Regions from separate parts of the Dendrosporobacter quercicolus genome, predicted to be linked through region 2. Evidence: riboswitches for the same ligand, from Rfam matches in the RefSeq annotation. Region 2 holds a riboswitch; each other region holds the start of a gene.

Region 1 (4,838 bases), on a different contig from region 2:
TTGTTATGTAATCGGTATAGAATCGAATTAAAACGAATTATGGGAGGAAATGTTGTGAAAATAAGAAAATCAATTGCCTTGTCCTTAATGTTGTTATATTCGATGGGGATGGTTGCTGGCTGCGGAACGAAGGAAACGCCGGCCGCCGTTGCGGAAAAGTACCCGGATAAGCCAATTACGTTGATTGTTCCCTATGCAGCGGGTGGCGCCAATGACATAATGGCTCGGGCAATGCAAAAAGTGGTCCATAAACATTTTGGCCAAAATATCATTATAAAAAATGTGCCCGGCGCCGGCGGGATTTTGGGTTGGAATGAGTTAGTGGAATCAGAAGATGATGGCTATACATTGGGGACAGTGGATACAAGTACATTATTGCAGTCGCTATATGGAGCAACCCCGTATCACTACCCTTCAGCTTTGGATCCACTAGTGCAAATTCTGGAGATGCCGGTTGTTGCGGCTGTTCGCTCCGATTGCCCCTGGAACAGCCTTGCCGAGTTAGTGGATTACGCTAAGCAGAATCCCCACGCTGTTAAATTCGGACATAGCGGGTTAGGCAACGGGACGCATCTTGTCGGAGAAATGGTCGCGCAAAATGCCGGAATTATCTTGGATCAAGTACCTTTTAAAGGTACCTCGGAATCATTGGCCGCGATATTGGGGGGACATGTCCAGGTAATGTTTGCTGCTACTCCTGCCATTCAGGAACATTTGAAAAGCGGTGCAGTAAAAATAATTGGTATTGCCGTAACAAAGCGAATGAGCGACCCGCGTTACGACAACATTCCTACTTTTCAAGAACAGGGCGTAGATGTGGTATTTAGCTTCTTTATTGGCATTGGCGCTCATAAAGGTATGCCGGAGGAAATAAAAGCTAAATTGGTCAGCAGTCTTGATAAAACCGTGAATGACCCCGAGTACATAGAAAATATGAGAACGCTAGGCATAGAAGTCAACTATTTAAACCACGAGGACTTTTTTCAAAGATGGCTTAAAGAAACAAGAAGACTTACGAAAGTAGTCGAAGAATCCGGCATTGCTGAAAAAATAGCGGCGCAGAAAAAGTAAGGTGAAACACATAAATTCCTCCGTAATGTGACCAAACATTTTATTGTGTAAATATATCGGAGATTAGAAAGGCGGCACATCTTTCCGATGAAGGCCCGGTTCAGAGGTAGGCAATGTCTTTAGGCAGGTGGGTCCGCGTCTGGTTCGGTGCGGCTGCGCTAGTATTTCCGAAAAAAGCACGCTCAGCAATGTCCTTGCAGGCATCCGGAATGGAGTTTGCCTTTCCTCCTGTCTCATGGAAGGGCTGCAGGGATTAGGCGACTCCCAACAGCAGCGTAAACGATGTAAGTCAATAAAAGAGTTTGACACATTATTACAAAAAATGCTATTATGAAGCAAACATGGCAAAGCTAAATCAGGGACAACTACATAGTGTTGAGACAGGTGCCCGTCAGGGCTTAATAGGGAAGACCGGTGTAGAGCCGGCGCGGTCCCGCCACTGTAACAGGGAGCAAGGCCAAAGGATGCCACTGAGACCCCGCGTCTTGGGAAGGTTTGGTCAAGCGATGAGCTGGAGCCAGGAGAACTGCCTGTCTGTCAATCACCGTTTTTTACCCACGGCGATGGGGAGGCGATTAGAGTACTGAAAACATTGTACTGTTCTTCCCGGCGGATTCAACGCCGGGATTTTTATTGAGTATAATTTATTGCTTGCGATATCTCCTGCTTCTGGGCAGGGGATTTCTGTTTATTGGATCCAAACGCCGCCGCTCAGCTTTGACAGCCATGATCGTTATTTTCAGTAAAGCAGAATCATTATATTTTTTGAGGTGATCATTGATGAAGCGAATTCCCATCATGAAAGGACAGCTGCTGGCCGCCGCGATTGTATGCGCTGTTGCCGCAGGCTTTACGCCTGCCGCCGCTTATGCACAAGAAACAGCGGAAACGCCAGCCCCGGCCGGAGGGCAAAAAATTTCCGAATATACCATGGACAAAGTAGTGGTCGAAGGCAAACAGGACAGGCCGGACAGCCCGGGGGCCCTGGCCGACGGTTTTGCGCTCAACAGCGGCGGTGTAGGGTTTCTAGGTGAAAAAGCGGTGCTGGAGACGCCGTTTACGCAAACCACTTTGAGCAATAAGACAGTAGAAACCTTCGGCGCTCCCGGCCTGCCGCTTGACAGCATTTTGACCAACAGCCCTTCGGTCCAGGCAGCGGGCAGTGTACTGCATAACGACTTTACCTTCCGCGGTTTTCGCGCCAACGGCACCAGTTCATATGTCAACGGCATTCCCGGCATGTTTACCCAATTCAATGCCCCTACCTTTATGATCGACCGGATTGACCTTATTTCAGGCCCGAACGGCGGCATCAGCGGTACGGGCTCACACTATGAATCCAATGCCGCCGGCGGACTGATCAATTTTGTTGCCAAGAAAGCGCCGGAAGAGGCGCTGACGCGCTATACGCAAACCTTTTCCGGCTACGGCTCGTTTGGCGAGTATCTGGACATCGCCCGGCGCTTCGGCCAAGATAACGCCTGGGGCGTTCGGATCAATACCGAGCTGGTGAACGGCGAAACCTCAATCCACGGTGAAAATATTAAGGCCCGGGGGATTTTTGCCAATATCGATCACCGGGATGAAAAAAGCGCCACCAATATACTAACAGGCTACCGCTATATTGAGGTTGAAGGCGGAATGCGGTGGTTTAAATTAGGTTCTGCCGTCACCAAGCTGCCCAAAGCACCGGAATCAAGCGCCGATTACGGGTTTGATGGGATGGTGAAGGCGTCGCGCGGCTGGATTCTGGCCTTGAACCATGAACAAAAAATAAGTGAGGACTGGAAGGCTTTCTTTAATGGCGGTTTGAACCGCAATAATCTGACCAAAAACGTGAGCGGCGTAAACAGCGCCTTTACGATTAAAAATAACGCCGGCGATTATGACTTATATGTCAATAACGGCGGTACGCCTATGAACACCTATTATGCTCAACTGGGCGCGCAGGGCCGGATTATCGGCGGTGAAGTGCAGCACACCCTGACTCTGGCCCTGGACCATTCCTGGCGCAACCGGAAGTCAGCAACCGGTTATGTCAATAAAACAATCGGCGCCGGCAATATTTATACCGGTTTTGTACAGGAGCGCCTGCCGAACGGGGATTACAGCACCGGCTTGGCGGAAAAGCAAAAACTCTGGGGCTGGTCGGTGGTGGACCAGATTGACTATCAAAAATGGCAGTTCTTAGTAGGCGTGCACAAGCATTTCGCCACTGTGGATTCTTATACCCCGGCCACCGGAAAACGAACCGCCAGCGTGGACAGCGACGCCTTTAGCCCCACCTATGGGGTTGTGTACAAAGCGGCGGACAATCTTTCCGTGTATGCCAGCCACTCGGAGAGCTTTGATAAAGGTACCGTCGTAAGCAACACCTACGTGAATTCCGGCGAGATTTTAGCGCCGGCCAAGACCAAGCAAAACGAAATCGGGATAAAGCATGAGCATGCCGGCATTCTTACGGCCCTCAGCTTCTTCGACATTTCGCAGGCCAACAACATTGAAGTCGCCCTGGCCGGCGACAACAGCAAGAAATATCTGATTCAAGACGGCAAAGACCGGCATAAAGGCGTTGAGCTGTCCGCCAGCGGCAGCCTGAGCGATAAATGGAATGTCATGGGCGGCTTTATGCTGCTTGATGCCAGCCGGGAAAAAACCAAAGGCGGCCAATATGACGGCTATGATGTCAGCGGCCGGGCCAGATGGAACGGCATTATCGCTCTGGAATATCAGGCCGATGAGAAGCTGGGCCTTGTCGGGCGGGCCAGGTATACCGGCAAATCAACCATCAATGATGAGAAAATTGCCGTTCCCGGTTATACGACCTTTGATCTGGGCCTGAATTATAAGACCGTGCTTGCGCGTACTCCGGCGGTATTCAGCCTGATGTGCTACAATCTGACCAATAAGGATTATTGGATGGCGTCCCGCGGCGATCAGCTTTATGTGTCAAGGCCGCGCACTGTTGTGTTGTCCGCCCGGTTTGACCTGTAAGGAGCGGTGTGAAATGCAGGAGAATTTATTTGCCAGGGGGCGGTGCCACAGCCATCAACAGGCAGTCTGGCTGCTCCTCATGCTCGGCCTGGCGATTATGCTGGCGGGCTGCGCCGGCAATACTCAGTCCCAAGCCGGCCCGGCCGGGGAAATTGTGCTTGCATCGGCCAGAGACCTGACTCCCGGCAGTAAGGATCCCTATTATACCAGCGTGATCCTGCAGGTGTGGGAACCCCTCGTCGGCATCGGCGAAGACGGCCGGCCCGCACCCGGATTAGCAAAAAAATGGTCGCATTCCGCCAATTACCGGGAATGGATTTTGGAGCTGGCGGAAGGCGTAACCTTTCATGACGGCACGCAATTTAACGCTGACGCGGTGGTCCGTAATTTCGAACGGTATCGCCGCATAACACCCAGGGTATCGACTTTTTATGCTTTTGATATTGACGGGATTTATCCCGGCTTGCAGCAGGTCGCAGCTATTGGCCAGTATAAAGTCCGGTTGACGTTTAACCGGCCGTTCGCAACACTGATTTACAGCATGACCAATTTTGGCAGCCCGATGTTCAGCCCCGCCTGCTTTGACAGCAGCACCGGTGAATTTATTGCCGCGGCAGCCGGCACCGGCCCGTTTAAGCTTGTGGCTCATGCCACCAGACAATATACTCTGCTGGAGCGCAATGAGCATTATTATGGCGACAAGGCGAAAGCCCGAACCATCCGGATAAAGACGATTCCGAGCGCTGAAACACGCTATTCGGCTTTAAAGGCCG
Region 2 (4,838 bases):
CCTCCTTTAATTGCAGCGCTTTCTGCTGCTGCCTGACTTTGGCCGACCATTCATCCATATTCTTGTTGATAAACTCATGAACCACATAGCGGGGCTGCACATAATCAATGATCCGGCGCACCTCCGGAGAACTAAACGGCAAATGCTCGTCAATTTTTGCTATATGGGCGAAGATATCAGCCGGTTCCGCTGATTTCACCGCCTGCCGGCAGTTTTCTTTCACATATTGGCCGGACAGGGAGCGGTGCAAATGAAGGCCTTTGATATAATGCCGGTATAAACCCAGTTTTTCCACTGTCTCCAGAATATAATCCACGCCCTCGGCTTCCGTGGTCAGTTCCAGGTTCGTGTTCATCAAATGACCGGTATCCAGCATAATGCCGCAATTGCCGTGTTTTACGCCGTCCAACAGCATTGCCGTCAGCTCCTTATCCTCCAGTGTGAGACCCGGCCACCACAAATTTTCAAACAGCAATTCCAGATCTTTTGGAATATCCTCGGCCAAAACGTTGATCACCTCAACTGTCGCAGCGATCACTTCCCTGGAACTGTAGCAAAACTGCCCGTCAAACAGCTCGGACATCCGGGCGTTACAAACGTGAAACACCACATATTTTGCTCCGGCAGTATAGGCCATACGGATATTGTCCCGGTATACCTGCAGCCATTCCGCCCGGGTCGGGCCGCCGTAAAGGCTGCTGATTTCGGCCTGGCTGCCAAACTGGCGGAGCAGCTCAGCCTGATTCCCATGCCAGAAATCAAGCCAGCTGGGCCAAAATCGCAAATGAACGCCATGAATCCATTCCTGGCGATGAACCCGGGCGTCCCAAGGCCCGCAAAACATCATTTCAACTCCATCCAGGCGATGATGGTGTAAAAAGGCCTGAAGGACATCGGCGCTATGGTGAATCAGCTCCGCCTCTGAACAATGATTCGATAAATTAACGAGTTGCAGCATAGCCAGCCTTCCTTTCCCCAGGGCGTGCTTTCAAACTGCCCTAGTTTATCGTACCGTTCGTTGCCTAAAAGCAAGGGGAACTTTTGTCCATGCTTCAGGAAAGGAACAGGGTTTCATCGATCCAGCATTTCCTGTAATTGAATAAAGCTGTTCCATAACCGTTCGGTTAAATGACGCATGCCGCGCAAACCGGCCAATGGCCGGGGATTCAGGATTTCAAAAAGCCTGTCCCTTTAAAACGGCGAAAAGCATCCCCGGCGGGGATGCTTTTATTATTGAACATAAAAGCCCGGTATCAATCAATATACCGGGGCGAAATAAGCACAGCAGCACAACTGCCGATCATGCGCAAATCCCCTCCCCATCTCTCGCAGGTTGTAACGGTGATTGTCATATAGGCAGTTCTCCTGGCTCAGATTCATCGCTTGCCAAACCTTCCCAAAACCTCAGTTTCAGTGGCATTTTTTGGGGTTGCTCATCATTACAGTGGCGGGACCGCGCCGGCATTGCACCGGACTTCCCTATTAAGCCCAACCGGGCACCTACACCAACATATGCAATTGTTCTACTCACGTGTAGTATTACATTTTGAGCAGCGCTTTGTCAAGTCTAAATTCCGGGGCTGTTGTCCCGCTCAGGCGCTAGTGAATTATATACAGCAAGGCATTGACAACCGCAGCCGCAATCGGACTTCCCCCCTGATTGCCCTGGACGACGATATAGGGGACTCTTCCGTCCGGCATCTGCTGTTCTTTGGCTTCACTGGCCCCAACAAACCCCGCCGGCACGCCAATAATCAGCGCCGGACGTTGCTGGTTTCCTCCATGATTGCCGCGGTCTTTGCCGTCAGAGCAACATCACCCCCTTCTGTCATTCCGTCCCGGCCTTGTTCAGACGAAGCAGAAATTCAGGCGTAGTCATTACCTCAACCTGCGGCAGGGCAATAAGCCGCCGGTACAGCGCAGTGGCCCGGCCGCCGGTGAAATCTCGCCCGTCAATAGCGGTATCTTCAATCACCGTCAGCCTGGCCGCTTGAAAAGCCGCCGCCAGGTTGTCGATATTCTGCTGGCCATAGCAAAGATTGGTCAATACCACCCAGTCGGCGCAGGCAACCTTATGCCGGTTGAGGGCTGCAAGCCGCTCGTCAATCGCCCCGAATGCCGGCCCGGCCAGATAATCGACCTGAAAAGCCTCCGCCGCATCCGTATCGCTGTCTCCCTGATGAAACACGCCGCCGCTTAAACAACAGCCTTTTTCATATAAGGACCGCATAATGCCGCCGGCCGAGCCGCCGCCGCCAATAATATGAACGCTCTGACCCGAACACGGCCCGGCTCCCGCCACATAGGTATGAATATCAAGATGCCCGGTCACCTTATTGGTAAATACGGCCGAGTGCAAACCATAGGCGGTTTCCAGGTTTTGAGCCGTGACCACCTGCCGGGGCGTCCCGTCAGCCACCACCCTGCCCTGGGCCAGCAAAATCAGACGGGAGCAAAATTTAGCGGCTAATTTTATGTCGTGCGCCACCAACAGGGCAGTTTTACCCTGCCGGCAGATTGTCTGGCAATGCCGGAAAATTTCCTCTTGGTAAACCAGGTCAAGACTGGCGGTTGGTTCATCTAAAAAAATCAACGGCGTCTCCTGGGCCAGCACCTTCGCCAGGAAAATACGCTGCCGTTCCCCGCCGGAAACTTTATCCACCGGTTTTCCGGCCAGATGCCGTACGCCGGTGAACTCCATGTATTTGCCGGCAATTTGGTAATCTTCCTCCCGTTCGTTCTCCCACCACTGCAGGTAAGGGTAACGTCCGGCCAGAACAACTTCCAGTGCGGTAAAACCAAAAGTCACATTCACGTCCTGCTGCAGATAAGCGATCAGCCGGGCTAACTGCTTGTCCCTCAAACTGCTGACAGGACATTCATTGACTTTAACCGCTCCCGCCGCCACCGGCCATAAGCCGCGCAAACTGCGCAGCAAAGTGCTTTTTCCGGCGCCGTTCGGGCCAATAATACCAACAAATTCCCCGGGGCTGACGGTGAAACTGATATCCTGCAGAATATTCCGGTCCCCCAGCCGGACCGAAATATGCTCCGCCGCCAGTACCGGTTGACGGTCCGCCTGCATCAGCCCGCCCCCCTTTGGCTGCGTCTCAGCAAATATAAAAAGTACGGCGCACCTAAAAGAGAGGTTATAATTCCCGCCCCGATTTCAGTCGGGGGAATAAGCAGCCGTCCAAGGGTATCACAGACCAGCAGAAACAGCCCGCCGCAAAGCGCGCAGGCCGGCAGCAAAATTCGATGCTCCGGGCCAATTACCAGCCTTAGCATATGGGGAATTACCAAACCGATAAAGGCGATAATGCCGCTGACGCAAACAGCAGTTGCCGTGGTTACGGCGGAAACAAATAACAGCAGCAAGCGCAACGCCAGAACCGGTAGCCCGACCGCCCTGGCTTCCTGCTCACCCAAAACCAGAACATTTAGCTGCCTGGCCAGAAAACATAAAATAGCAATCCCGCCCAAAATTGGTCCGGCAGCCAGAAAAACATGCTCCCAGCGCCGGTAATCCAGTCCGCCCACCATCCAGAATAAAAATTCACGCAGCCGGTATTCATTGATAAAGGTTAAAATACCGGAAGTTAGCGCGCCAAACAGCATGCTGACCGCTACACCGGATAGGAGCAGCGTGGTTACCGGTATTTTGCCCTTTTGCAGCGCCAGCCCCACCGTAATGCTCAGCGCCAGCAGTGAGCCAAGCAAAGCAAACAACGGCAGGTAATAGATGCCGTTTGCCCCGATTCCCAAAGCAATAGCAATCACCGCCCCGAATGCTGCGCCGCTCGACACGCCGATAATGCCCGGATCAGCCAGGGAATTGCCGAAGACCCCCTGCATGACCGCCCCTGATACGCCTAATCCTGCGCCCACCAGCAAACCAACCAGAATGCGCGGCAGGCGGATATGCCAGATAACCGCCGTCTGCTCCGGCGTCAGGACCATCTGCTGTCCCCCCGGCAGGCCCAGCTGCTGGCCCAGGACTCCCAGCATTGCCGCCACCGGCACATGTACCTGCCCCCAGGCCAGCGAAACCAAAACCGCTATCGCCAATAGCAGGGCCATTCCGGAGAATAAAGCAGCCCGGCTGATTTGCCTGCCTGTTCGTGTTATCAGTCGTCTCACCCCTGTCTGTATCAACTCTCCGCACATACCTATATCGCTATAAATGTTATGTAAATAAAACACGCCGAAAGATAGTAAAGTCCCGCGGCTCACATTAGCGCCGGCTATTTTGCCCATCACATGTAAAGTATTACACGCAAAGAATACCTTGTCAACAAGACTACCGCCCGTATCCGGACGGGGTCCATGTCACTTTATCACGGTCTTTAAAAGGTTTGGGTATACCCGATACGGTAAGAACGCGGCAACGAGTAATAGTAAGAAGTGCTATGGGTATTAATATCGCGCCGGTCAAGCAAATTATCCACAACCAGGCTGACGGTCCTCCGTTCATCCATCGCATAGGCCACAGTAAGAGTTACCGGAAATTGTGGTTTTTCGGTAAACGCTCTGTTGGCAAAATAGTTTGCCAGCAGGTTTGCGGTCCATTTATCCTCTGAATAGCGCAGAGCAGTATTAAATTGCAGCCGGCCATACTGAGAAATCCATTTGCCGTTTGAGTTGCTATTCTTAATCTCAGGATTTCCATAACTGGCACCAACCAGATAGCTGAAAGCTCCATTCAGCCGTTTTTGATAACTAAGCTCTATCCCGCTATTTCTATAAGGGGTATTCTCCGGAATATAATAAGAGTCGGCATCAGGAATGTTGGCATTTTGGTTAATATATTTTATTGACTCATAATCCATATAAAATAA
Region 3 (4,838 bases), on a different contig from region 2:
TTATCGGGGCTTTGCTGGAAGGCCCGGCCGTTGGCCTGCTGATAGGGTTAATCTTTGGTTTGTTTAGTATTTTTCAGAATATGGCAGCCCCTAATTTGTTGTCATTTGCCTTTATTAATCCCTTGGTTTCAGTATTGCCAAGGGTATTGATTGCTTTAACAGCGTATTATTCCTACCGGCTGCTGTCAGGGCGGCGGGAGTTTGTTGCGATTGGCTTGGGTGCGGCAATTGGTTCCCTGACCAATACCATTGGCGTTTTGGGCATGATTTATCTGCTGTATGCGGCTGATTTCGCAGCCGCCCGCGGGATCAATCCGGATACCGTATTCAATGTAATTGCCAGTATTGCCGTGATGAACGGCCTGCCGGAGGCTTTGGTTTCAGTGTTAATTACCATCCCGGTGGTGGTTGCGGTCAGAAAGGTAAAATAGAATGCGGCTATTCCGCTCCTGCATGGGCAGTCCGCCAGCCAGCCTTCTGCAGGCAGTCCAAAAAAATCAGCTGTCTCAACAGGGAGACAGCTGATTTTTGTTTTAATAACCAAATGTACGGCCTGTCTGACAATAACAGGTATAATTTGGCAGAACGTTGCGTATAATATACCGTTAAGGCTGCCGCTCCAGTACTGCACCACCCTGAAGTTCAGCTACGGCCGGTTTCCGTAAGCGCCGCCAGTTGGCATACGCCGGTATGCCTCGATTCCGCGGCCTTGTCTTGCGGGAATTCGTCCGCCATCAGCCCGCAGTTTCAAGATTGTCGCAGTACAAGTTCTGAAAATCATGGGTAATGCTGCGATTTTCCATCCGGTGGAAATCCGGCGTTTCATGGCTGGCGCACTCGGCCGGCAATTGAAAACGACTTTCCTTTGTGGGGATTGTTCCTACAGGTGGTTTGATTTCTACGGTGATTTCAAACATCCGGTGCCAGGGGAAGACTGCCTGAACGGCAACAGGATCCAGCCAGAGGTATTGCCGGGTAAACTTTTGCAGGCGCTCGTTGAGCTCTGGCAGCAGCTCAGGCTCCAGGTAGGCGATGTATTCGGGGTTGGCATAGTTTGGGACGATCCTATTCCGGTAAAGGTCTTTTCTGATATTAGCCTGATAGGCCCAGTCGTCGAGGTAGCGGATTGCCAGCAGCAGCTGGCGCGTTTTTGCATTCATGCCGCGGGCCAGCATGCCCTGCGCCACACTGTAGCCCATGGTATTACTGGCCGTATTCCAGCCGGAATAAGCGCTAAGCCGGTCCAGCAAATGCTGCTGGTGAAAGGCGTTTAATAAGGAGTTGTCAGACCCGTTGTCAAAGGCAATATCGGCAACCGCCACCGGAATGCCCTGGTTTAACCACTCGCCGATATCAGCGGCAAATTGGCGGGTGTATAGGTTATCCATTGCAAAGTTTTCAAATACTTCAGCTTCGGCTGTCTTGCCGTTTAATGGAGTGTTGACGGCCAGGATTAAATCAGGAGCGGCTGATTTGTCCGCCGGCCTGCCGCCGGCAGCCAGGATATGGTCGCGAATGGTTTGGTCAATTGGCTGGTCTTCATAACCGGCAGTTGTTGCTCCGCCTTTGCCAAGGGTATAATGAACGGCCACCGCCGGTTTTTGCCCGGTAAGCTCGTTATAAGCCCTGGCTAGCAGAAGGATGCCCAGTTGGTCGGCTCCGGGGAAAGCCAGATATTGGTTGTCCGCCAGTCCGCGGGTAAACTTGGTAAGCCAGCGGGCTTCACGGTGAGACTGGGAAAAAGGGGCGGTGTCGTCCCGGCCAATAATGAGATAATCAAACAAACCGTTGCGGGCCAAATCTACGAGCCGGGTATTAAGCTGGAAATTCTTTTCTCTGCGTTCCAGCCAGTCGGCCAGATATTCCGTCGGAATGGCTGCTTCCAGTGTGGCCATGGTTGTCCGTTCAACCGGCGTCAAGGCCTGAATTTCCCCTTTGTCTCTTAAGGCTGTCAGCTGGAAAATTTCCCGGCCGTAATGCTCATAATAAAGCGGTTCGACAACTGCCGAATCGGTTTGCGGCGATCGCATCAGCGTACTGAAAACATAAATAGGCATGTCGGGATATGCCTTACGCAAGGTGTTGTAATTTTGTAAGCGCCAGCCGAGCTCGAGGCGGCTAAAGCTGTGTATGCGGGAATCCACCAGACTGCCATACAACAATGCGTCATTTGACAATACTAAGGCATCCGCCGAGGCGGCATTGGCTTGTACCCACTCCCATAACCGCTCAGGATTGCCATTGCGGTTGCGGCCGCCAAGATAATCAACCGGCGGCGTTAAAATTGTCCAATCCACCGCTTTGACGGTGTCTGCCGCATAATCCAGTGATACCGGCCGGTCATCCAGTGGTACATACAGGATGGTTTTAGCCCACGCAGGAGGCAATATCAAGGCCCAGGCAAGACTGAAAACTACAAGTTTTAACCAAAGAAACTTCATTTTTCCCCCTTCTTAACTGTGGCAATATTTGTATAAAAATGGCCTCAATAATTGTCTTATTTACTATATCACATTTCCGTATTTTAAAGAATAATGTCGAAAATAATCTTTATGCAGCTTCGTCTGTTTTGTTGCAAAGCAGACGAAAAAAGGTTAATTATTTTAATAATAAAAATATTATAATAATTTAAATTATTTGTCTTATTTATATTGACAAATTAGGATTTGATGTGTAATACTTAGCGTGTAAGGTGTTTTGTGAAAAATTTCATAATGTCCAGAATAGGTATCCTTTCGTGCTTAAGCGGGAAGACAGGTAGAAAAGCCAGCGCGCTTCGCCAATGGATATCCGGGGGCCAAAGGCCGCCAGAAAAATTGTCTGTTCGACAATTACCGCTAGTATCTGAGTCAGCAGCTGGCGGATTAGCAACCGGGCAGATTGCCAGCTATGTGAAAAAATTCATAATATCGGCGACAGGCGATTTTAGGCTAATAGGGAAGGGCGGTGCGTTTCCCCCGCATGGCTTAAAAATCTGCAGTAACGACACCGGAGAAATCGGGGGGAGTTACAGATTTTGGTCAAATTCCTGTTGGACAATTACCGTTTGATCTGTAAGCCAGCAAACTGGCTTGGGATAAGTTATAGCAGCATTTTTGCAAAAAATTTTATACCATTCGGAATAGGTGCCTTTAGGGCTTAATAGAGAAGACCGGTGAAAAGCCGGCGCGGTCCCGCCGCTGTATAGTTGAAGAATCTGCAACAACGTCACTGGAGAGATCCGGGAAGGCGCAGAGTTTTGATGAAGCTAAGCCAGAAGAACTGCCTGTTCGACAATCACCGTTTGACCTGCGAGCGATGGGGAGGAGATTACCGGAAAGATTCAAAATTTTCAGGCTTATTTGCCGTGGGAATTTTGAGGTTCCTGTAATAAAAATGTCCCTTTTCGCCAGCGGCGGAGAGGGATTTTGTTTTTGAGGAGGTGATGAAGCGCTAGGCCGGGCGGCAGCACTGATTGATCTGTTTGCGAAAAACTAGCTGTAAATGAAAAATAGTAATTATGCTTTGAGCAAAAGGAAAGGAAGGATATGAATATGGGTTTGTTTACACTTACTGAGGAACAGGAAATGCTGCGCAAAGTGATCAGGGAATTTGTGGAGGCGGAAATAGCGCCCAAGGCTCATGAATGGGACGAACAGAATTATTGTCCGACCGAATTGTTTGGGCTTTTGGGTGAAATGGGCATTATCGGAACTTTTGTTCCTGAAGAATATGGCGGAGCCGGTCTGGGATTTATTGAACGGTCAATTTGCCTGGAAGAATTGGGCAGGCACTCGGCGGGCCTGGCGATCAGCGTAATGGCGCATCAGTTGTGCATGGGCGGGATATTGTTTTTTGGCACAGAGGAGCAAAAACAAAAATATTTGCCTGATCTGGCCAGCGGCAAAAAGATCGGCGCTTTGTCATTAACCGAGGCGACCGGCGGTTCGGATTTTATGGGGCAAAAGTCAACAGGCGAATTTAAGGACGGCAAATGGGTGCTGAATGGCCGAAAATGTTTTATTACCAATGCTGCTGTGGCTGATATTGATCTGTGGACGGTAATTACCGGGAAAAATGAGAAAGGCCGGCCAGTTATGACGGCATTTTTGATTGATAAAGATACACCAGGCCATACTTCGGGCCGGGTTGAGCACAAAATCGGGCTGCGGTCGTCAAACACCGGCGATGTGAGCTGTGTCAATGTTACACTTGGACCTGAGCAAATGCTGGCGCAGGAGGGCAGTGGTCCCAAAATAGCTTTATCCACTATTCAGGAAGTGGGCCGGGCCGGAATGAGCGCCATCAATGTAGGCATTCTGCGGGGCTGCCTGGAAGAGTCGGTCAAGTTTTCCAATGAACGGATTATTTATGGCAAACCACTCAACAAGCTCATGAATATTCAGTTTGCCATTGCGGAGACCAAGCTGGATTATGAAACGGCCTGGCTGCTGACTTACCGGGCGGCGGCGATGAAAGACCAGGGGCTGCCTTGTGCGGGTGAGTTTGCCCAGTCCAAATACCTGGCAACCGAGGGGGCCATACGGTCGGCTAAGCGTACCATTGATTTGATGGGCGGCTATGGCGCAATTAATGAATATCCGGTTGGGCGGTTTTTGCGGGATGCACTGGCCGGTTCGACCGCCGGGGCAACTTCGGATGTGTTGAAAGTCGTCATTGCGGCTGAAACGCTGAAACGCTGATCAACAGCAACAAAAAAGGAGGCAACAGTGTGGGGTTAAATATTGCAGTATGCATTAAATCGGTACCCGATCCCAACGATTACGATAAAATTACGATTGATATGAGAACCAAAACAATTACCCGGACCGGGATTCCGACCATTGTCAATCCTGCGG

The links. A riboswitch is a leader RNA that binds a small molecule or an ion and turns the genes downstream of it on or off. The one in region 2 is predicted to bind cobalamin.
Region 1: linked by a shared signal. The riboswitch ahead of BLR06_RS18820 (TonB-dependent receptor) and the one ahead of BLR06_RS07715 (sugar phosphate isomerase/epimerase family protein) in region 2 are both predicted to bind cobalamin.
Region 3: linked by a shared signal. The riboswitch ahead of BLR06_RS18145 (acyl-CoA dehydrogenase family protein) and the one ahead of BLR06_RS07715 (sugar phosphate isomerase/epimerase family protein) in region 2 are both predicted to bind cobalamin.

What each region holds. Positions count from the first base shown of each region.
Region 1 is NZ_FNHB01000020.1:4,268-9,105, forward strand. It holds gene BLR06_RS18815 (Bug family tripartite tricarboxylate transporter substrate binding protein) at 55-1,071, shown strand; cobalamin riboswitch at 1,437-1,619, shown strand; gene BLR06_RS18820 (TonB-dependent receptor) at 1,852-4,065, shown strand; gene BLR06_RS18825 (ABC transporter substrate-binding protein) at 4,079-4,838, shown strand, end outside.
Region 2 is NZ_FNHB01000002.1:354,551-359,388, reverse strand. It holds gene BLR06_RS07715 (sugar phosphate isomerase/epimerase family protein) at 1-958, opposite strand, end outside; cobalamin riboswitch at 1,339-1,519, opposite strand; partial or broken gene BLR06_RS19215 (precorrin-8X methylmutase) at 1,600-1,767, opposite strand; gene BLR06_RS07705 (ABC transporter ATP-binding protein) at 1,829-3,085, opposite strand; gene BLR06_RS07700 (FecCD family ABC transporter permease) at 3,085-4,080, opposite strand; gene BLR06_RS07695 (TonB-dependent receptor plug domain-containing protein) at 4,347-4,838, opposite strand, start outside.
Region 3 is NZ_FNHB01000016.1:4,230-9,067, forward strand. It holds gene BLR06_RS18135 (ECF transporter S component) at 1-431, shown strand, start outside; gene BLR06_RS18140 (DUF4127 family protein) at 735-2,441, opposite strand; cobalamin riboswitch at 3,107-3,283, shown strand; gene BLR06_RS18145 (acyl-CoA dehydrogenase family protein) at 3,534-4,682, shown strand; gene BLR06_RS18150 (electron transfer flavoprotein subunit beta/FixA family protein) at 4,712-4,838, shown strand, end outside.